One region of the Luteibacter anthropi genome, then DNA from elsewhere that is predicted to be linked to it. Evidence: predicted binding sites of a transcription regulator. Region 1 holds the regulator's gene; each other region holds the start of a gene.
What was found. The regulator FliA, encoded in region 1, starts transcription of late flagellar genes. The targets are predictions, from matches to a motif close to TAAAGTTTNNCNNNCNNNGGCCGATAA.
Positions count from the first base shown of each region.

Region 1 (7,017 bases):
AGCACGAGTTCGCCGGCCGCATCCACGAGGTTGTCGAGGCGATGCGTATCGACGCGGACGGTTGTGTCGGCGGTGGAGGCCGTGCGCTTTTCGGAGGCGGCCCTGGCAGGTGCTGCTTCGCCAGCCGCAACGACGGGTGCCACGGGCGAGGCCGCCTGCACGGGCGCCGGAACCGGCACAGGTGCTGCCACGGGCACCGGTTCTGGCGCCACGGCACTGTTCGCGCCCGGCGCGGCCGTACCGTGCAGGGAATCGAGCAGGGCTTCGAATTCGTCGTCGCTGATGGCGTTGCTGTCCGCGACAGGCGCGGCCGCTTCCACCACGGGCACGGCCGCGCCTGCATCGGCACCGGGAGCCCCCGTGCCATAAAGCGAATCGAGCAGGGCCTCGAATTCGTCGTCGCTGATCGTGCCCGACGCAGCCGGTGCCGGCGCCCGGTCGGCGCGCGCGGCATCGAGCATGGCCTCGAATTCGTCTTCGATGGGATCGTGCGGCCTCGGCACGGCCACGCTTGTCGCCGCGACCGATGCGGTCACCGGCTGCGCGAGCGCGGCCGGGGGTGCGGAGGCCACGCGGCCGGGAATCACCAGGCGATCCAGCAGCGAACGCGGCGCGGCCTCGATGGGCACGCCGCCGTCGGCGGCGCGCATCATGTCGTTGAGGAGGTCCAGCGATTCCAGCAACGCATCCATGAAACCGGCATCGAGCACGATGGCACCGTTGCGCGCCTCGTTGAGGAGATCCTCCGCGCGATGGCACAGCTCCACCATGGCGTGCAGGCCGAGAAAGCCTGCACCGCCCTTTACGGTGTGAAACGCACGGAACACCGCGTTCAGCAGATCGACGTCACCGGGCGAGGACTCAAGGTCCACGAGCTGTTCGCCCAGGCTCTCAAGCAGTTCACGCGCCTCGATCAGGAAGACGTTGAGCAGCTCGTTGTCCAGCTCCACGCTCATGGCGCGCTCAGAAACCGAATTCGCTGAGCAGGCGATCCACTTCGTCCTGGCTGACCTTGTCCGCCGCCGGAGCCGCACCGCCCGCCAGCGAACCGGTGAGGCGCACCAGCTCCACCAGCGAGGATTCGACCTTGGCCATGAAGGCTTCGACGCGGGCCACGCGCTGGCCGGAGAGATCCTGCCAGGACTGCGCCTCGACCATCTCGCCCAGGCCGATGTCGGCGCTCTGCGCGAAGTCGCCCACGCGCACGGCCAGCGCACGGGCGCTGGAAGCGAACGACGGGTCGGCCGGGTCGAGCACCAGCACTTCGTCGGCCTGCGTGGCCAGTGACTGGGCCTGCGGACGCAGCTTTTCGCTGAAATCGAGCGTGCGATGGGCGGCCTGCGAGCTCATTTCGAGCACGTCGAGCAGGTGCTTGCGCGCGTCGCTCATGTTGCCCGGGTTGCCGTCGTGCGAAATGTCGGCGGCGAGACGGCGGGCCGACTCGTGCAGGTCGCGCGCGAGGTGGCCCAGGGCGAGGAACAGGTGCTGTTCGCGGCTGCGGATCAGGCGATCGAGCGCCTGCTCAACGGCGGCCGGATCATCGGCCTCAAGCAGGTCACGCAGTTCGGGAGCGACCTCTTGGCCGGCGGAAATCGTGGAGTTCATGCGGTGTCCTTAGCCTGCCGCCGCGGCGAGGCGTTCGAAGATCTTGTCGAGTTTTTCCTTCAGCGTGACCGCAGTGAACGGCTTGACCACATAGCCGTTCACGCCGCTCTGTGCGGCGGCGATGATCTGGTCGCGATTGTTCTCCGCCGTGACCATCAGCACCGGCATCGCCTTGAGGGCGGCATCGGCACGGATGGCGCGAAGCAGCTCGATACCGGTCATGTTCGGCATGTTCCAGTCGGTGACCACGAGGTCGAACGACTGCGAACGCAGCAGCGCCAGCGCGGCGTTGCCATCTTCGGCTTCCTGGATCAGGCCGTTGGTGAAGCCCAGTTCCACCAGCAGGTTCCTGACGATGCGCCGCATGGTGGAGAAATCGTCCACCACGAGGATTTTCATGTTCTTGTCCAAAACGTCTCTCCGCCTGTACCTGCGCGTTTCTTACCCGGCGACGGCACCCCCGGATGCCGTCAATGCTTTTCTTTCCAACCCGACATGCGAGCGCGGAGGCGGATCAGGGCCTGGCCATGGATCTGGCACACCCGCGATTCGCTTACACCCAGCACCGCACCGATTTCCTTCAGGTTGAGCTCTTCATCGTAGTACAGCGACATCACCAGCTTTTCGCGCTCGGGCAGGCCATCGATGGACTGCGCCAGCGCATCGCGCATGCCGTCCTGCTCGAAGGTGCCTTCCGGTCCGGCAGCATCCGGATCGGCGACGTCGATGGCTGCGCCCTCGTCGCCTTCGGGCGCCGTCAGGCTCAGCAAACGCGCGCTCGCCGCGTCGGCCAGGATCTGGTTGTACTCCATGGCGTCGATGCCCAGCCGCTTCATCACTTCCGCGTCGTCGGCGTCGCCACCCGTCTCGTTTTCGATCTGCCTCGTTACCTCCGCTACCTCGCGCAACTTCCGGTGGACGGAGCGCGGAGTCCAGTCCGTCTTGCGCAGTTCGTCCAGCATGGCGCCACGTATGCGGATGCCCGCATAGGTTTCGAAGCTGGCCGCGCGAGTCGGCGAATAATTTCTTGCGGCTTCAAGCAAACCGATCATCCCGGCCTGCATGAGGTCGTTCGCGTCCACGCTCGGCGGCAGCCTGCCCATCAGGTGATAGGCGATACGGCGTACCAGCGGCGCATGGGTCTTTACCAGTTGGTCCGCGGGAACACGAGTAATTTCAAGGTATTCGCTCGCCACGCTCACAACGGCAGCCCTCCTCCCAAGTGGGAACGTTCGGCAAAGAAGCCAATGCGTCCCTGTGCCCGGGTTTCGGGTTCACCCCATGTATCGACCGACCTGGCCAGATTCTTGAATCCGACCGCGGAACGGCTGCTCGGCCAGGCATCCACCACCGCCGACTGGCGGCGGATGGCCTGCCGCAGGTACTCGTCGTGCGGCACCATGCCCATGAAGTCGAGCGATACGTCGAGGAACCTGCCGGTCACCCGGGACAGCTTCTCGTACAGCGCCTTGCCCTCCTGGGCATGGCGGACCATGTTGGCGACGATGCGGAAGCGGTGTACCGCAAACTCGCGCGAGAGCACCTTGATCAGCGCGTAGGCGTCGGTCAGGGAGGCCGGCTCGTCGCAGACCACGATCACCACCTCGTCGGAGGCGGCGGCGAACATCGACACGCTGTCGGAGATGCCGGCGGCGGTGTCGACGATGAGGTATTCGGGGGCCAGCGGGTATTCGTCGAACGCGCGGATCACCGCGGCGTGCTCGATATTGGGCAGCTGGGCCATGCGTCGGGTGCCCGAAGTGGCCGGGATCACCTTCAACCCGTGCGCGGCTTCCAGTACCAGATCCTCGATGCGGCAGGCGCCTTCGAGCATGTGGCCCAGGTGGCGCACCGGTTGCAGGCCCAGCAGCACGTCGATGTTGGCCATGCCCAGGTCGGCATCGAGCAGCAGCACGTCACGGCCGCCCATCGCCAGGGCCATGCCGAGGTTGACCGCCACCGTGGTCTTGCCCACGCCACCCTTGCCTCCCGCGATCGCGATGCTGCGGGTAGGACGACGGTCGGACAGCCATTCGAGTCCGGCAGCCTGGGTGTTGTCGACGTGTGTGCTCATGAAGGATTTCGCTGCCGGGGAAGAGTATGCGTTTGCAGATGCCGAGGTCACGGGTCGGGTCGTCCTGATCATGCCAGCGCCGTCGCCGGCATGCCGAACCGATCGGCAAGTATGGCGTCGTCGGGCTCTTCTGTGCGCTGTTTCACCCTTTGGGCGGCGAGACAGACCAGTTTGCGTGCATCCGCCGAGGCGATGTCCTCGGGGACACGCTGGCCATCGGTGGTGTAATCCAGCGGCAGGCCATGGCGGATCACGGCCGAGAGCACGCCGCCGACCAGCGGCGCCTCGTCGAGCTTGGTGAGGATGGCGCTCTGCGGCCCCAGCGGCGCATAGGCGCGGATGGCGTCGTCGATGGCCTGGGACTGCGCGTTGGCGGCCAGCACCAGGCAGGTGCGCACGTCGGCCATGGCGCGCAGGGTATCGAACTGCTGTTGCAGGCGCGGGTCGTTGCCGGCCAGGCCGGCCGTATCCACCAGCACGGTGTGCTTGCCGCGCAGCTGGAGCAGCGCGTTGCGCAGGCTGGTGGCGTCGTTGGCGTTGAACACGCGCACGCCGAGCAGGCGGGCATAGTGCTCCAGTTGGGCGCCGGCGCCGATGCGGTACTGGTCGGTGCTGATCAGCGCCACGCGCGAAGCGCCGTGGCGCATCACGGCGCGGGCGGCCAGCTTGGCGATGGTGGTGGTCTTGCCCACGCCGGTGGTGCCCACCAGCGCGGTGACACCGCCACCCACCGTGTCGAAGTTACGGCCGGTGGTGCGCACGTTGCGCGACAGCAGGCCCAGCGGCAGGTAGCGCGCCTGCTCCACGGTCATGTCGGCGGGCAGCTCGGCGCACAGGGCACGCGCCACGTCGCCGTCGATGCCCAGGCGGGTCATCTCGCGCAGCACGCGGGCATGCAGCGGCTGCTGGCGATCCATCTGGTTCCAGGCCAGGGCGGACAGCTGCACTTCGAGCATTTCGCGCAGATGGTTGATCTCGGCGCGCATGCCGGTAACGGCGATGTCGTTCTGCGGATTCACCGTGGCGGCACGCACCACGTCGGCGACGCTGGCGGCCAGCGCGGCGCTGGACTGCCGCTGCGGGGCGGCGCTGTTCGGGTTTTTCACGGCACGCTCGACCACGGCGGCCGTCGCGGCGCGGGCCTGGTCGAGGCGGGCGGCGCGCTCGCTGTCGCGGTCCTCACGGATCGCACGGATCGGCGACGGTGCCTGGGCCTGCCTGGCGGCCTTCTCTTCGACGTTGTCGAAGGCGAAACCGGCTTCGCGAACCAGCGCCTCGTCATAGTCGAGCGCAGCGATGATCTCGATGCCGTCGTCCATGCGACGCGTGGACAGGATCACGGCATCCGGGCCCTGCTCGTCCCGTACCTGGCGCATGGCCTGGCGCATGTCGGGAGCAACGAATCGTTTGATTTTCATGCGTTCGATCCTGTCTTACGTCGCGGTGCCCAGGTTCGAGGACACCACCATGTTCGTTCCGTCCGGCCGGCGAATCGGCGAACGGTGTCTCAATGCTCAGCGCCCGAGGGCCGTCACCAGCTTGACGCGGCGGTTGTCCGGCACCTCGTTATAGGCAAGCACATGCAGGTTTTGGGCCACATGTCGCGTAAAGCGGGCCAGCCAGGGGCGCAATGCAGGAGAAACCAGCAACACGGCCGGTTCGCCGGCCGCTTCCTGGCGGCGGGTAGCATCGGCGACGCTCTGCTGGAGGCGATCGGCCAGTCCCGGTTCCACCGCCGCACCCGCCGGGCCGCCACCCTGCAACGACTGCAACAGGATCTGCTCCAGGTCCGGCGCCAAAGTAATGACGGGCACTTCGGTACCCAGGCCGGCGATCTCCTGCACGATCTGGCGACCCAGCGTCACGCGCACGGCGGCGGCGAGTACACCCGGGTCCTGGCTCTGGCCGGCATGCTCGGCCAGCGATTCCACGATGCCGCGGAAGTTACGGATGGGCACGCGCTCGGCCAGCAGGTTCTGCAACACCTTCACGATGGCGCCCAGCGACAGGCGCTTGGGCACCAGGTCTTCCACCAGCTTCGGCGTCTGCTGGGCCAGGCGGTCCAGCAACTGCTGCACGTCCTGGTGACCGATGAGTTCGTGGGCGTGGTTTTGCAGGATGTGCGACAGGTGGGTGGCGATCACCGTGGCCGGATCCACCACCGTGTAGCCGAGGGTCTGGGCGTGCTCGCGCAGGCCCGGCTCGATCCACACGGCATCCAGGCCGAAGGCCGGATCGCGCGTGGCAATACCGTTCACCGTGCCGTGCACGCGACCCGGATCGATCGCGAGCATGCGCTCGGTGTGGATCTCCGCTTCACCCATCGGCACGCCCATCAGCGAGATGCGATAAGCATGCGGCGCGAGGTCGAGGTTGTCGCGGATATGCACCGAGGGCACGAGGAAACCCAGCTCCTGCGACAGCTTGCGGCGCACGGATTTGATCCGCGCCATCAGCTCGCCGCCCTGCGCCTTGTCCACCAGCGAAATGAGGCGGTAACCCACTTCCAGGCCGATGGTGTCCACCTGGGCCACGTCTTCCCACGACAGCTCGGTACGCTCGGCCGGCGGCGCCGCTTCCAGCGCCAGCTCGGTGCCGGGCGCGGAGGCGGGAGTCGAACCCGCGGCACCGCCCTGCTGGTTGAGGTGCAGCTTCCATGCGCCGAAGCCAGCGGCGGCGGCGAGAATGAGAAACGGGATATTCGGCATGCCCGGAATCAGGCCCATCGTGCCGAGCACGGCGGCCGCCACGCCCAGCGCCTTGGGCTGGCCGAACAGCTGGCCCATCACCTGCTTGCCCATCTCCTGCGACTTGGACACGCGGGTGACGATCACCGCCGTGGCGATGGAGAGCATCAGGCCCGGCACCTGGGCCACGAGGCCGTCGCCGATGGTCAGCAGCGTATAAGTGCGCGCAGCCTCGGACGCCGACAGACCGTGCTGGAGCATGCCGATGAAGAAGCCGCCGATGATGTTGATGGCGAGGATCAGGATGCCGGCCGACGCATCGCCGCGTACGAACTTGGAGGCACCATCCATCGAACCGTAGAAGTCGGCTTCCTCGCGCACTTCCTGGCGGCGCTCGCGCGCCTGCTCCTGCGTCAACAGACCGGCGTTGAGATCGGCATCGATCGCCATCTGCTTGCCGGGCATGGAATCGAGGGTGAAGCGCGCGGTCACTTCGGACACGCGGGTGGCGCCCTTGGTCACCACCACGAAGTTGATGATGGTGAGGATCGCGAACACCACGAAGCCCACCGCGAAGTTACCGCCGATGACGAACTCGCCGAAGGCCTCGATCACCTTGCCGGCGGCACCGGGGCCGTTATGACCGTGCAG
Region 1 covers NZ_CP077072.1:2,930,725-2,937,741, reverse strand. Annotated here, with positions in the region: gene KR767_RS12795 (chemotaxis protein CheA) at 1-956, opposite strand, end outside; gene KR767_RS12790 (protein phosphatase CheZ) at 964-1,605, opposite strand; gene cheY (chemotaxis response regulator CheY) at 1,615-2,016, opposite strand; gene KR767_RS12780 (RNA polymerase sigma factor FliA) at 2,076-2,807, opposite strand; gene KR767_RS12775 (MinD/ParA family protein) at 2,804-3,679, opposite strand; gene flhF (flagellar biosynthesis GTPase FlhF) at 3,748-5,097, opposite strand; gene flhA (flagellar biosynthesis protein FlhA) at 5,194-7,017, opposite strand, start outside.

Region 2 (7,017 bases), 1.6 Mb from region 1:
CCGATGACGGATCACAGTGAACGTGTCGATGGTCCTTCGCTGATCGTCATCGCAGGCGATGCGTCGGCGGACAACGAATATCGCCTGGGTACGCGCGAATACGACTGGCATGCCCATCACCGCGGCCAGCTGCTCTGCGTCGAGACCGGGCTGATCCATGTGCAGGCGGAAGAGGGCACATGGTTGCTTCCACCGCATCGTGCTGGCTGGATTCCTCCTGGTGTGCGCCATCAGGTTCGCGTTACGGGCGCCCTGAGCGGATGGACGATCTTCGTGGCCCCGGCCGCCTGTGCGAGCCTGCCCGTGGCACCGTGTGTGATCGGTATCAGCGAGGTGCTGGCTGTCCTGGCCCATCGCGCGGCGAGCTGGGAGAAAGCCCGGTCGCTGGCGGCAGATGAAAAACACATCGCACAGGTCATCTGCGACGAGATCGGCCGCGCGCCGCACGAATCGCTCAACCTGCCCATGCCACGCGATGCGCGCCTGCTGCGTGTGGCACACGCCATACTCGAAGAGCCGGGCCGCGAGCGAGTGCTCGACGAGTGGGCCGCGCTGGCGACCATGTCCGAACGGTCATTGCGTCGTGCCATGCGGGCGGAAACCGGCCTGGGTTTCGCACAGTGGCGCCAGCAGGCGCAGCTGCTGCATGCGCTGGACCGCCTTGCGCAGGGCGACGCCGTGGCTGTCGTGGCCGATGCGATGGGCTATGCGTCGCCCAGCAATTTCATCGCAATGTTCCGCAAGGCCCTTGGGGTAACGCCGGGACAACTGGCAGCAAGGGCGCCTACTTCGCCAGCATCGCCGCGATCCGTGCATCCTTCTCGGCCCACAGATCGTTGATCCACGCCTGGAAACGCTCGCGGAAGGCCGTGTCGTTCTCGTAATCGCCACGCATCGCGGCCGGAATGGGTAGGCGACGCGCGTGGATGCGCACCTCGCGGATACGGCCGGCAATCATGTCCATCATCGTGCTCGGGCCATCGGGATACACGATGGTGACGTCGAGGATGTCGCGGATAGCCTCGCCCATGGCATCGATGACGAAGGCAACGCCGCCTGCCTTGGGGCGCAGCAGGTAGCGGTATGGCGATTGCTGTGCGTCATGCTTGGCGGGAGTGAAACGGGTGCCTTCGGTGAAATTCATGATCGCCACCGGCACCTGCCTGAACTTCTCGCAGGCTTTACGGGTGGCCTCGCGGTCCTTGCCGCGCAGCTCCGGCCGGGCTTCCAGCTGCTGGCGCGAATGGCGCTTCATGAACGGAAAATCCAGCGCCCACCATGCCGGCCCCAGCAGGGGAACCCAGATCAGCTCGCTCTTCAGGAAGAAGCGCATGAACGGAATACGACGGTTGAACACGTTTTGCAGGGCGGGGATATCCACCCAGCTCTGGTGATTGCAAACCACGAGAAAATTCTCACGAGGCCCAAGGCCTTCCGTGCCTTCCACGATCCAGCGGGTCCGCGTGAAGGCACCGAACATCCAGCTGTTGAAGCCAAGCCAGCTCTCGGCGATGCCCACCAGCACGGCGGCGCAGAGGCGGCGCACGGCCGGTAGCGGGACCAGCAGGCGCACGGCGGTCAGGACGAACAGCGGCACCACATGCAGCACCGTGCTGACGAACAGCAGCAGGCAGGCGAGGGGGATGCGCAGGACGGCAGGGAGCGAGGCGAGCATGGGATTGGCTGAAATCGATGAAGGTTCAGTTTACTTGGTCCGTGGCCCCGTTCCGTGAGCGGGGACAGCACTATTGACGCTACGCCGGGCGACGAGGATCTTTCATGACTCCTGATCACGAGTCTTTGCCATGCCTGCCGATGGCCGCCTGCTGGGTAACCTGAGCGTGCTGGTCTCCGTCGTGGAGACCGGCAATTTTGCCCGCGCCGCAGATGCGCTGGGACTGTCACCCTCGGGTGTCAGTCGCGCCGTCGGCCGCCTCGAAGCACGCCTGGGCGTGCGCCTGCTCCACCGGACGACCCGCTCGGTGACGCTGACCGACGAGGGCCAGCGCCTTTATGCCCAGGTGGGTCCCCTGTTGTCCGGCATCGAGGATGCGGCCTTTTCGGCCGCGGGCGACGGCCAGACAGTGCGCGGCCGCCTGCGGGTGAGCGTCGATCCGATGTTCTCGGCCCAGATCCTGGCGCCCCGCCTGCGCAGCTTTCTCGACCAGCACCCGCACCTGGAACTGGAAATCGTCACCCGTGACGAGCTGGGCGACCTGATCTCCGACGGCATCGACGTGGCGGTGCGCTTCGGCGTGCCGCCGTCGTCGTCGCTGGTGGGCCGCAAGCTGCTCGATACCCGCGTGCTTACCGTGGCGACGCCAGGCTATCTCGCCAGCCACGGCCGGCCCGCCACGCCGAAGGATCTGATCGGCCATCACTGCATCCAGTTCCGTGACCCCGTGACCCGGCGCCCGTTCGAATGGGAATTTCATCGCAAGGGCAAGATCGTGACGGTGGAGACCACCGGTCCGGTGCTGGCGACCGACTCCGGCACCATGTACGCCCTGTGCGTGTCCGGCGTGGGCATCGCCCAGATACTTGAGCTGAGCATGCGTGACGCGCTGGCCGATGGCCGCATCGTGGAGCTGTTCCCCGACTGGGCCGAAGAGACCTTCCCGCTTTATGCCTTCTACCCCTCGCGCCGCAACGCGCCGCCCAAGGTGCGGGCCTTCGTGGATTTCTGCGTGGGGCTGGCCGCTGCCCCATGATGTCGAGATAGCCTGCCGCCGTTCGACGTACCGTATGAAGGGCCATGCCGTGGCCTGTCCTGGGAGAACCGCATGTCCGCTTTCCGGCGCATCACCCCGTTCCTCTGGTTCGACACGCAGGCCGAGGAGGCCGCGACGTTCTACACCGGGATTTTCCCCAACTCCCGGATCCTCTCGATCACCCGCTACCCGAAGGAAGCCTCCGCCGCCTCCGGACGTGCGGAGGGCTCGGTGATGACGGTGTCCTTCGAGCTCGATGGCCAGCCGGTGACGGCCTTGAACGGTGGACCGGTGTTCCGGTTCAACGAGGCCTTGTCGCTGGTGGTGCATTGTCACGACCAGCGGGAGATCGATCATTACTGGGATGCGCTCACCGATGGCGGCAGTCCGTCGGCCTGTGGCTGGCTGAAAGACCGTTATGGCCTGTCCTGGCAGGTGGTGCCGGGGGATATCGCCGATCTGGCCGGCAATGCGGGCTCCATGGGCGCCCTGATGCAGATGACGAAGATCGATATCTCGAAGCTGAAGGCCGCTGCGAGCTGACCTTTGAAACGGCGCGTCCGCCCATAAATCAGTTACTTGGGACCGCATGGCGTGGAGGTGCCCCATGGCGACCGGATGGGCGGGCGATACCGCCGTACAGGACCAGATCGATGCCACCGTGGACGACGCGGTGAAGCGGGTGCGCAGCCGGCTGGCCCATGGCCCCGGACTGGAGCACTGCGAGGAATGCGACAAGCCGATTCCCGAGGCGCGCCGCAAGGCCGTGCCGGGCGTGCGGCTGTGCGTGGCCTGCCAGGAAGCGGCCGATCACGAGGAAGCGGCTTTCAGCGGCTACAACCGGCGCGGAAGCAAGGACAGCCAGCTGCGTTGAAGCGCGCCGTTACAATGAGCGAACTCTCTCCCCAGGCATCCCCATGCTCGAACAAGTGATTCTCGCCCGCCACGGCGAGACGGAATGGAACGTCGCCGGCCGCGCGCAGGGCAGGGAGGACAGTCCGCTCACCACCGCCGGCCTTGAACAGGCCGAAGCGCTGGGGCGTCGCCTCGCCAGCCTGGGCGTCGGGCACATCATCAGTTCTCCCTTGCTGCGCGCGCGTCGCACGGCCGAGATCGCCGCGCGCGCCATCGGTGGCACGGTAAGCCTCGACGAGCGCCTGGTGGAGCGCAGCTTTGGCGAACTGGAGGGCCGTCTGGTCGCCGAGGCCATGGCCGAGAACCCGCGATGGATCGAGGTGCTGCGCGGTACCGAGCCGGGCGCGGCGGCCCGTGGCGGAGAGTCCCTGCACGACGTGGCGGCGCGCATGCTGCCGGCGCTGGAAGCCGCGCGCGCTCTGCCTTACCGGCGCGTGGCCGTGCTGTCGCACGGTCATTGCCTGCGTGCGGTGCTGGGCGCCCTGGGCGATGGCAACACGGCGAATTACCACCACGGCAACTGCGCCTACACGCCGCTGGCGCTGCGCGAGGGCCGTTTCACCTTCGACCGCTGGAACCTGAGCGCACTGGAACTGGCTGACGCTTGAGCGTCATGGCCGATGTCACAAATCAGAAATAATTGATTTCGAAGGGTTTTTACTAAAGCATTCGCTTCGGTGGCCGATTAACGGGGCAGTTCCCCGGCCTTGCCACGACGATGCCCATGAACAGCCCAGCCGGCGGTCGCGAACCGTCGTTGATCGAGCAGGCCCTCGCCGGAACATCCCTCACCGCCGTCTTCCAGCCGGTGATCCGCATCGACACCGGACAGGTGGTGGCGCATGAGGGCCTGATCCGGTCGGCCTTGCCGCAGTTCGACCTGACGCCACCGGACCTGCTGGATCTGGCCCGGGCGCGTGGACGTCTTGGTGTCTTCGAACTGGCGGCGGTGCGCCGCATCGCGGAGCGCTTTGTCGAAAGCGGCCTGTCGGGGCGCCTGCTGGTGAACCTCAGCGCGCAGGCGCTGGTGCAGGAAGGCGTGCGGGCCGAGGAGGTGATCGAGGCCTTGTCGGTGCACGGTCTCGACGTGAGCCGCGTGACCATCGAGATCACCGAGCGCGACATCGTCGACAACCCGGCACGACTGGCCCACGCGCTGGGATTCCTGCGTGCGCGTGGCATCCGCGTGGCCCTCGACGACTTCGGCAACGGGCATTCGAATTTCGAGATGTGGAACGAGGTGCACCCGGAGATCGTCAAGATCGATCGTTACCTCATCAATGGCCTGGCGCACAGCGCCGAACGCCTCGCCATCGTGCGCGCGCTGTGTTCCGTCGCCGAAACCCTCGGTGCCGAGCTGGTCGGTGAAGGCGTGGAGGAAGAAGCCGACCTGCTGATGCTTCGCGAACTGGGCATTCCGTACGCGCAGGGTTTCCTGATTGCCCGTCCCAGCGCGGAGTCCCTGAGCGAGCCGCCACGCCGTGTCGTCGCCGCATTGTCACTGGGCCATGTACCCGTACCACCGCGTCCGCGTGGCCCCGTATCGGGCAGCCGCTTCACGGCAGGCCATATGCTCATCGAGGCGCCCTGCCTGTCATCCGTGCAGCTCAACGAAGACATCGTGGACTTGTTTGCCGCCGAACCGCGCCTGCATGCGGTGGCCATCGTCGACGATGGCCGTCCCCTGGGCATCGTCAACCGGCGTGTCTTCACCGAACGCATGGCGCAGCCGTTCGCCCGCGAGCTGTTCGGCCGCAAACCCTGCACGACTTTCATGCACGCCGAACCGTTGCTCTGCGACGAGCACATGCCCTTGCAGAACATGGCCGACATCCTGCGCGGCGAAGACCAGCGCTATCTGAGCGACGGTTTCGTCATTACCTCGCGGGGTCGCTACCTCGGGCTGGGAACGGGCGAAGCCCTCGTGCGACGGGTGACGGAAATCCGCGTGGAAGCAGCGCGCTACGCCAACCCGCTGACCTTTCTGCCGGGCAACCTGCCGGTGACCGAACATATCGAGCGCCTGCTGCAATCCGGTGGCGCGTTCGCCGCCGCCTATTTCGATCTCGACAACTTCAAGCCGTTCAACGACCAGTACGGCTATTTCCGTGGTGACGAGATGATCCGATTGCTGGCGAGCACGCTGACCGGCGATCTTCGCCAGGATGCGGACTTCGTCGGTCATATCGGTGGCGACGATTTCCTCGTGGTGTTCCAGGGCAGTGACTGGACGTCGCGATGCGAGGAGATGCGCGTGCGCTTCAATGCGATGGCCGGCAACCTGTTCGATGACGTGGATCGTGCACGCGGCGGCATCGACAGCGAAGACCGCCACGGTCACCAGCGTTTCTTTCCGATCACCACGGTCGCCGTGGGCGTGGCCTGCTTCACGGAAGCCTTTCCGCGCGATGCGGAGACCGTGGCTAGCCTTGCCGCTTCGGCCAAGCGCGTGGCGAAGCATTCGGGCATCGGACTGCACGTGGTGCACTTCGACGGACGCCCGGTGAATGCGTTGTCATGACATCTTCAACTAACTGAAACAAAAGTATAATTTGCCAAAAATCGCTAAAGTTGCAGAAACTCCGGCCGACACGAAGGCATCCCCGTCCCCCGTGAGTGCGCCATGCGATTCTCCCGCCTTCCGTTACCTGAGCTGACGTTGCGCGCGCGCCTGCTCCTGCGCCTTGCCGGTACCATCTGCCTGCTGCTCGCCCTGTGGATCGTGGGTGGCGTGCAGTTGCGAACCGCCAACGAGCGCCTGCAGTCCGTCGTCGGCGACACGCTGGCACCCGTGGCGGACGTCGGCCACATCCAGAACGATTACAACGACCTGCTCGATGCGCTCGTGCATGCCACGCTGATGCGCCTGCCCTCGGCCGTGGACGATGCGGTGACCGCCATCGGTGCGGATCGACACGACATCGACAAACAGTGGAAGTCGCTCGAAGCCAGCGGGCTAGGCGTGGCGCAGAAAAAACTGGTCTCGCTGGCTGCCGAACACCGCAAGGCCGCTGACAAGGCCATCGACGATGTCGTGGAACTGCTCAAGGCCGAACAGTTCGACCTGGCACAGCTTCAGTTGTCCAATGACGTGCAGTCGGCCGTCGTACCGCTGAAGAGCGACTTCTCCAACCTCTTCGCCCTGGCGCTCGCGGGCGGCAAGGCGCAGGCCGAAGCGCAGCACGCGGATATCCAGCGCGGCGCGGCGGTGTCGGCCGTGCTGCTCGCCATCGCGTTGCTGGCTGCCAGCGCCATGGATCTGGCGATCATCCGTTCGCTTGGCCGGCGGTTGCGCCAGGCGACCGACGTCGCATCGGCCATCGCAAGCGGCACCCTGGGCGCGCGCATCGACGTGGGCCGTAACGACGAGATCGGTGCTTTGCTGACCTCG
Region 2 covers NZ_CP077072.1:1,331,038-1,338,054, reverse strand. Annotated here, with positions in the region: gene KR767_RS06125 (AraC family transcriptional regulator) at 4-840, shown strand; gene KR767_RS06120 (1-acylglycerol-3-phosphate O-acyltransferase, YihG family) at 785-1,675, opposite strand; gene KR767_RS06115 (LysR family transcriptional regulator) at 1,806-2,711, shown strand; gene KR767_RS06110 (VOC family protein) at 2,784-3,254, shown strand; gene KR767_RS06105 (DksA/TraR family C4-type zinc finger protein) at 3,319-3,585, shown strand; gene KR767_RS06100 (histidine phosphatase family protein) at 3,629-4,234, shown strand; gene KR767_RS06095 (GGDEF domain-containing protein) at 4,351-6,147, shown strand; gene KR767_RS06090 (methyl-accepting chemotaxis protein) at 6,250-7,017, shown strand, end outside.
Region 2: KR767_RS06095 (GGDEF domain-containing protein) is a predicted target of FliA. The motif match lies at 4,288-4,314, and genes of this name have one in related genera.

Region 3 (7,017 bases), 1.4 Mb from region 1:
TGCCGGCGTGGTGCGCACGCCGGGCGTGACATCCACCGGTGCGCTGGAACCGTCGGAGGGTACCGTCCAGATGTCGCCACCGGTGGAACCCTGGTCACTCATGAGGCCGCCGATGAAGGCGATGCGCGAGCCATCGGGCGAGAAGCGCGGCACGGCAACCTGAAGACCCTTCAGCGGACCGTCGAGACGGGCGGTATCCACGACGGTAACGGCCTTGGCTTCACCGGACAGCGGCTGCGCATACAGGCGCGCCACCCACCAGTTGTTGTCGCCCGGCGGTTGCGCTGCCACGTAGGCAAGGCGGCCGCTGTCTGCCGAGAAGCTGAATTCGTAAACGTGAAGACCATTGGGCGTGATCGCCTTCGCCTCGCCGCCACGTGCATCGACCATCGCCACCTGCTGCACCTCGACGTTGTCCACGCCGATCTCGCCGACCTGCGGACCGGCGGCCGCCGTGGCGCTGGCGCGACGGGTGGCGTTGGGCACGTAGAGGAAGGCCAGTGCCTTGCCATCGGGGCGCCATTCCAGGCCATCCACATAGCCGTTGAGCTTGGTCAGCCGCTGCGGCGCGGCCTTGGTGTCGATGTCCACGACGTAGACATCATTCTGCTTGCCCTCTTCCACGCCGGGCTTGCCACCCGCGCAATCGGAGAGAAACGCCAGGTGTCGGGAATCCGACGCCCACGAGGCCGACAGTTCGCGGCATCCCTTGCTGCTGGTGACGCGATGCGCATTGCGGCCATCGGCGTCGGCCAGTTCGAGCACGATCTTGCCGTTGGTCTTGACTGTCCACGCCAGGTGGCGCCCGTCGGGCGACAGGGCCACCGATTCGATCGGGCGTACCTTGCCGAGGTTGTCGAGAATGCTCGCGATGCGCGGATCGGCCGCAGGCGCGGCTTTCTCGGCGTGGACAGCACCCGCGCAGGCAAGCGCGACGGCAGCGGCGATCCAGTTCATTCGCATCGTGAAGGGCTCCGGGTGTGCAGAAAACGTGAAGCTAGCACACCCGGCACGGCCTCAGGCGAGCAGGTGCACGTATTCCGGATTCCGCTTGAACCATGCGGCCGCGTACGAACATGCGGGGCTTATCTTCCAGCCTTTCGCCTCGGCGACCTGGATGGCAAAACGGGTCAGCAGGTTGGCGATGCCACGACCACCGACCGCGTCGGGGACGCCAGTGTGCGTGATGGTCATGACCGTGCCTTCGAGCAGGTAATCGATCTCGCAGGTATGGCCATCGACCACGGTTTCGAAGGTATGCCGCTTCTCGTCATGGACGATGTGCAGCGGATGAGCCTGGTCGTTCATCGCATCGCTCCGTCAAGGGGAGCCGTCATTGTTCCGCCGCACGGGGCTCACGGGTCAAGCGGTGCCTGCGTCATCCGCATACATCGGCGCCACACTTGAAGCGTAAACTGCCCGCAGCGCCGCATCAGCGGCCGTGCAAACGCAGGCAGTCGAGGACACCACCCCACGTGCTCATCATCCACGAACACGGCCAGCCGACACCCATCCAGTGGTCGACGGGCATGGACAAGCCACATGCCCCCATCTGGATCGACCTGCTCGATCCCTCCGACGACGAACGGCGCTGCGCCGCCGACATCACCGGCCTGCGCGTTCCCGAGCGCAGCGACGTGGTGAACCTTGCGCTGTCCAGCCGCATCCGTACCGACGACGACGCGATGTATCTGTCGATTCCCTACTTTGCGGACACGGCCGATGGACATACCCCGGGTCCCGTAGGCCTGGTCGTCACCGGCCGCGTGCTGATGACGCTGCGCTTTTCCGATTCACCCGCGTTCCGTCTCGCCAGCGAGAGCTGCGCCCAGCATCGCTGGGAATCCAGCGCCGACGTACTTGCCACGCTGATCGAGGCCATCGTCAATCTGGCGGCAAGACGTATGGAGGATGTCTCTGCCGAGCTGAAGAAGCTGTCCGATCGCATCTTCACGCCCGAACGCCTGGGCACGCCTATCCTGCGCGGCTGCATGCTGGAGGTGGGCCGGCTGGAGGGGCTCCAGGCCCGCAACCGTTCATCCATGCTCGGCGTACAGCGCATCGTGTCTTTCGTGAGAGCCAAGAAGCCCGACTGGATGTCCGACGACGTGGAGGTGCGCCTGCGCGTGGTGGACCACGACCTGCGTACGCTGGACGAATTCGACGACCAGCTCACCAACAAGCTCCAGTTTCTGCTCGATGCCGCCCTGGGCTTCATCAGCACCGACCAGAACCATGTGATGAAGGTGCTCACGGTGACCTCCGTGGCAACCATTCCGCCGGTGATCCTGGCCGGCATATGGGGCATGAATTTCAAGGACATGCCTGAGCTGGACCTGCCCTATGCGTATCCCATCGCGCTGGGGATCATTCTGCTGAGCATGGTGCTGCCCGTGCTCTTCTTCAAATGGCGGGGCTGGTGGTCGGGGGATTGAGCCACTGCGGCGTTACAGAATACCCGCCCGGTTTGGAAGACCTGTAAACCGTAACTGGTTCACATTTTTTACAATCCGAAGCCATTTTGCCCTAAAGTTGGCGCTCTCGCGGCCGCTAGCCCGGGGCAAGCCCGGCCGGCGGGCAATCCATTGACGCGAACATGGGGGTCGCATGGCGCGACCTCGCTCGGGGGAAGAAGGGTGAGTTCGGTGCCTGTCAGTAGCCAACACCACGTCGCAGGGAAGCCGCGTCCATGAGGGCTTCGTGGCACTCTCCCTCCGGCACCCTGCCCGACTCCCGCCTGCTCGCCTCCGTGGCGGAGTTCACCCATCACCGCGACATCGACGCACTCGACCACAGCCTGGTGCTTTCCCTGGCCGAGCTGGTCAAGGTCAGCAGCGTCACGCTCTGCAAGCGGGGCGAAAGCGTCCAGTTTCCGGTCGATTCCGTCGTGGTCTGTTCGCGCGATGCCGCCGGGGCCTTCGTGATCGAAGCCGTGGACCCCTCCGGCGAAGGTGATCCGGTGGACACCATCGTCCGTGCCATGGAGAAGCTGGAGGCGATCAGCGAAGTCACACCCGCCGGCCTCAACCGGCTGGTGATTCCGATCCAGCGCGAGCAGGCTGCCACGGGCGCCCTCATGCTGGAATCCGACGAGGCCATGGACGATGTCCGCGGTCTGGTCGAGGGCTTCGCACGGATCTACGGCAACTACATCGCCCTGCTCAACGAGAGCGAGCGCGACAAGCTCACGGGCCTGTACAACCGGCGCAGCTTCGACCGCCGCCTGCAGCGGATGCTGAAGCATCGCCGGCAGCGGGCGCGGGCCCTTGCCGAAGGCAAGGAAGACCGCCGCCTGGTGCGCGAGGAAGGGGCAAACATCTTCCTTGCCATCCTCGATATCGATCACTTCAAGCGGATCAACGATACCTACGGCCATGTCTATGGCGACGAGGTGATCCTGATGCTTGCGCAGCAGATGCGCAGCAACTTCCGCCAGAGTGACGTGCTGTTCCGCTTCGGCGGCGAGGAATTCGTGATGCTGCTGGCCGCGCATGACGAACGCACGGCGTATACGGCGCTGGATCGTTTCCGCCAGTACATCGCTTCGCATACTTTCCCGCAGGTGGGGCATGTCACGGTGAGCATCGGCTATGCGCGGATCACCGAGAGCGATTATCCGGAGATCGTGCTGGATCGTGCGGACAAGGCGCTTTATTTCGCCAAGCAGAACGGGCGTGACAGCGTGCACGGCTATGAGACGCTGGCGGAGTCGGGGGATCTGGCGCCAGTGGCGCTGGGAAGTATCGATTTGTTTTGAGGGGTGATGTACCGGGCGATTCCCTGTGCACCGCCCTGGTCCGGTCGCGCGCAAGGCGCGCTCCTACACGACACGTTGTAGGAGCGCGCCTTGCGCGCGACCGAAACCACAGCGCCCTGTAGGAGCGCGCCTTGCGCGCGACCGAAACCACAGCGCCCTGTAGGAGCGCGCCTTGCGCGCGACCGGATCGAAGCCAGGCGTTACTTCACGACACCACAGGCAATCCGCGCCCCGCCACCGCCGAGCGGCTCCGGCTGGTCGGAATAGTTGTCGCCACCGGCGTGAATCATCAGCGCATGACCCTTCAGGGTCGCCAGGCTCTTCAGGCGCGGCGCGGTAACCGCCGTGGTATCGGTGCCATCGGCGCCGATCTCGATCTTCGGAAGGTCGCCCTCATGCCCCATGGCATCCGGGCCTTCATGCTTGCCGGTATGCGCCGGATCGAAATGACCGCCGGCCGCCAGTGCGGCGCCCATCTTGCCGTCCTTCTCTCCCGGCGCGCAGCTGGGCTTCTCATGCAGATGGAAACCATGCGTACCCGGCGGAAGCCCCTTCAGGTCGGGCGTGAATACCAGGCCGCCGGCGCTCTCGGTCACGGTGACCATGCCCACCGCTGCGCCGGTGCCGGATGCGGTGACCAGGGTCATCGGCACCACCACGCTCTTATCGGCCGCCTGAGCGGACGCACACACGAACAGACCTGCCGCGACGATCACGAGCTTCTTCATCGTGCCACTCCTTCCAGTGTAGGAAACCCGGGGATACTGCACCCGGCGTGCACGATGCGTCCATACCGAAACGGCTTATCCAAACAAGCCACGTACATCATCGGCCGTGAGCAGGCGCCACTGGCCGCTCGGAAGATCGCCCAGCGACAGGCCGCCAAGCGCCGGCCGGTGCAGCGTTTCCACGTGATTGCCCACGGCGGCGAACATGCGACGCACCTGGTGATAACGCCCCTCGGTAAGCGTCAACCGCGCATGGCGTGGCCCCAGCACCTCAAGCGTTGCCGGCTCCAGCGGATCGGTTTCGCCGTCGAGCATGAGCGTGCCCGCTGCGAAGATCCCGCCCTCGTCGCCGCGTAGATCCGATGCGAGCGTGGCTTCGTAGATCTTCGCCACCGACGAGCGCGGCGAGATGATGCGATGCAGCAGCGGGCCGTCATCGGTAAACAGCAGCAGGCCCGAGGTATCACGGTCCAGGCGCCCCACGGTGGACAGCACCGGATTGCGCTGGGAAAAACGCGGCGGCAGCAACTCATAGACCAGTCGCCCCACGTCCTTGCGTGAACAGGTATAGCCCGCGGGCTTGTTCAGCATGAGGATCATGCCCTGCGGCGGATCGAGCGGCTCGCCGTCGAAACGCACATCGGCGTGTTCCATCTTGTCGTCGGCATACAGCACGTCACCCGACGCATCGGTGACCAGTCCCTCGCGGAACATCGATGCCACCTGCTTGCGGCTGCCATAGCCTAGGTTCGCCAGAAGGCGTACGAGTTTCATCGGCGAGGCTCCTTTGCTTCAATCACTTTGAATCCGTCGCGATCGACGACGGTACGCACCGCGCCGAAATGCGCGGCAAGCGTGGTTTCGTAGGCCAGGTGGCGGTTGGCCACCATCAAGAATCGTCCTTTCGGCGCCAGCGCCCGCGCTGCGGCAACGATGAATGCCCGGCCGAGGTCGGGTTCGCCGGCATGCCCCTGATGAAACGGCGGGTTGGACACCACCACGTCATAGCTGCCCGGCACACCTTGCGTGACGTCGTGCCAGTGCACGGTCGTCTCCACGGCGCGCCCGCTACGGGCAATCGTGGCGGCGAGATTTTCACGGGCCGGCGCGAGTGCGCGGCCTTCCGCCTCGAACAGGTCGGCCGCGACGATGCCTGCGCAGCGGGTGATCGCCTCGCAGGCCAGGTAACCGAAACCGGCGCCCAGGTCGGCCAGCCGCCCCGAGAGATCGACAGGCAGTGCTTCGGCAAGCAGTGCCGATGCGATATCGATACGATCCCATGCGAACAGGCCGCGCCGGCTGGTGAAGCGGCCCTGCGCAATCGTCACCGGTGCATCGAGGCCCAGCCACGACGCCATCAGCGCCTCGTCGGCCTGGGCACCGGGAGGTGTCCAGAAGATCCGGCACTTGTGCTTGGAGACGGTGCTCACGCCGCCCGATAGCAGGGCCAGATCGCCCTCGGCCGTCTTCGCGCCCTCCGTGTTCGGCACCGCCGCGAGCACGATGCCGCCTTCCGCCCGCCGCGCCATCGCCTGGGCGAACAGGGCACGGGTTTCCTCGCGCTGACGCGTGGGCAGCACCAGCACGGTGGCGAACCGGCCTTCGGGCGGCTCGGCCACAACCTCGAAACCCGAGCGGGCCAGTGCATCGGCGGCCGGCTTGAACGACTGCTGCATCGTCCAGCCCGGCCGGCGGTGCTCGCGCAGCGCGAAGCCGTCACGCGCACGCAGCAGGAGCAGGTCACCCTTGGGCGGGAGTGCCAGTTCGCCCGTGGCGAAGGGAACGAACAGTGCCTCGAGGGCGGCGTCGGAAGCGGAACCGGCAGACACGTGGGAAACAGACTCATTGTGGATCGTGGCCGGACATTCTAGCTTCTCCTGTCGGGAGTCCCGATGTCCGTCCGCCCACCCTTCTCATCTCAAAGGAGTCATGCCATGCCCTTCGTACGAGTGAAAGACGGTACCGAGATCTTCTACAAGGACCAGGGACAGGGCCAGCCCGTAGTCTTCTCGCATGGCTGGCCGCTGTGCGCCGACGCCTGGGACGTGCCCATGAAATTCATGGTCGACCACGGCTTTCGCGTGGTGGCGCACGATCGCCGCAGCCACGGCCGGTCCACCCAGACCGCCACCGGCAACGACATGGACACCTACGCCGACGACCTGGCTGCCGTGATCGACGCGCTGGACCTGAAGGACATCATCCTCGTCGGCCACTCCACCGGCGGTGGCGAGATCGCCCATTACATGGGCCGCCATGGCACGAAGCGCGTGGCGAAGGCCCTGCTCGTGGGCGCCGTCCCGCCGCTGATGCTGAAAACGGCCGCCAACCCCGGTGGCCTGCCGAAGGACGTGTTCGACGGCATCCGCAAGGGTGTGTGGGACGACCGCTCGCAGTTCTACAAGGACCTCACCACGCCCTTCTTCGGCTTCAACCGCGCCGGTGCCAAGGAATCCCAGGGCATCCGTGACGACTTCTGGCGCCAGGGCATGCTCGGCGGCCTCTACGGACAGTACGCCTGCATCCACGAGT
Region 3 covers NZ_CP077072.1:4,340,528-4,347,544, forward strand. Annotated here, with positions in the region: gene KR767_RS18370 (S9 family peptidase) at 1-963, opposite strand, end outside; gene KR767_RS18375 (GNAT family N-acetyltransferase) at 1,018-1,308, opposite strand; gene KR767_RS18380 (CorA family divalent cation transporter) at 1,476-2,435, shown strand; gene KR767_RS18385 (GGDEF domain-containing protein) at 2,690-3,757, shown strand; gene sodC (superoxide dismutase [Cu-Zn] SodC) at 3,958-4,485, opposite strand; gene KR767_RS18395 (pseudouridine synthase) at 4,561-5,259, opposite strand; gene KR767_RS18400 (class I SAM-dependent methyltransferase) at 5,256-6,314, opposite strand; gene KR767_RS18405 (alpha/beta fold hydrolase) at 6,420-7,017, shown strand, end outside.
Region 3: KR767_RS18385 (GGDEF domain-containing protein) is a predicted target of FliA. The motif match lies at 2,528-2,554, and genes of this name have one in related genera.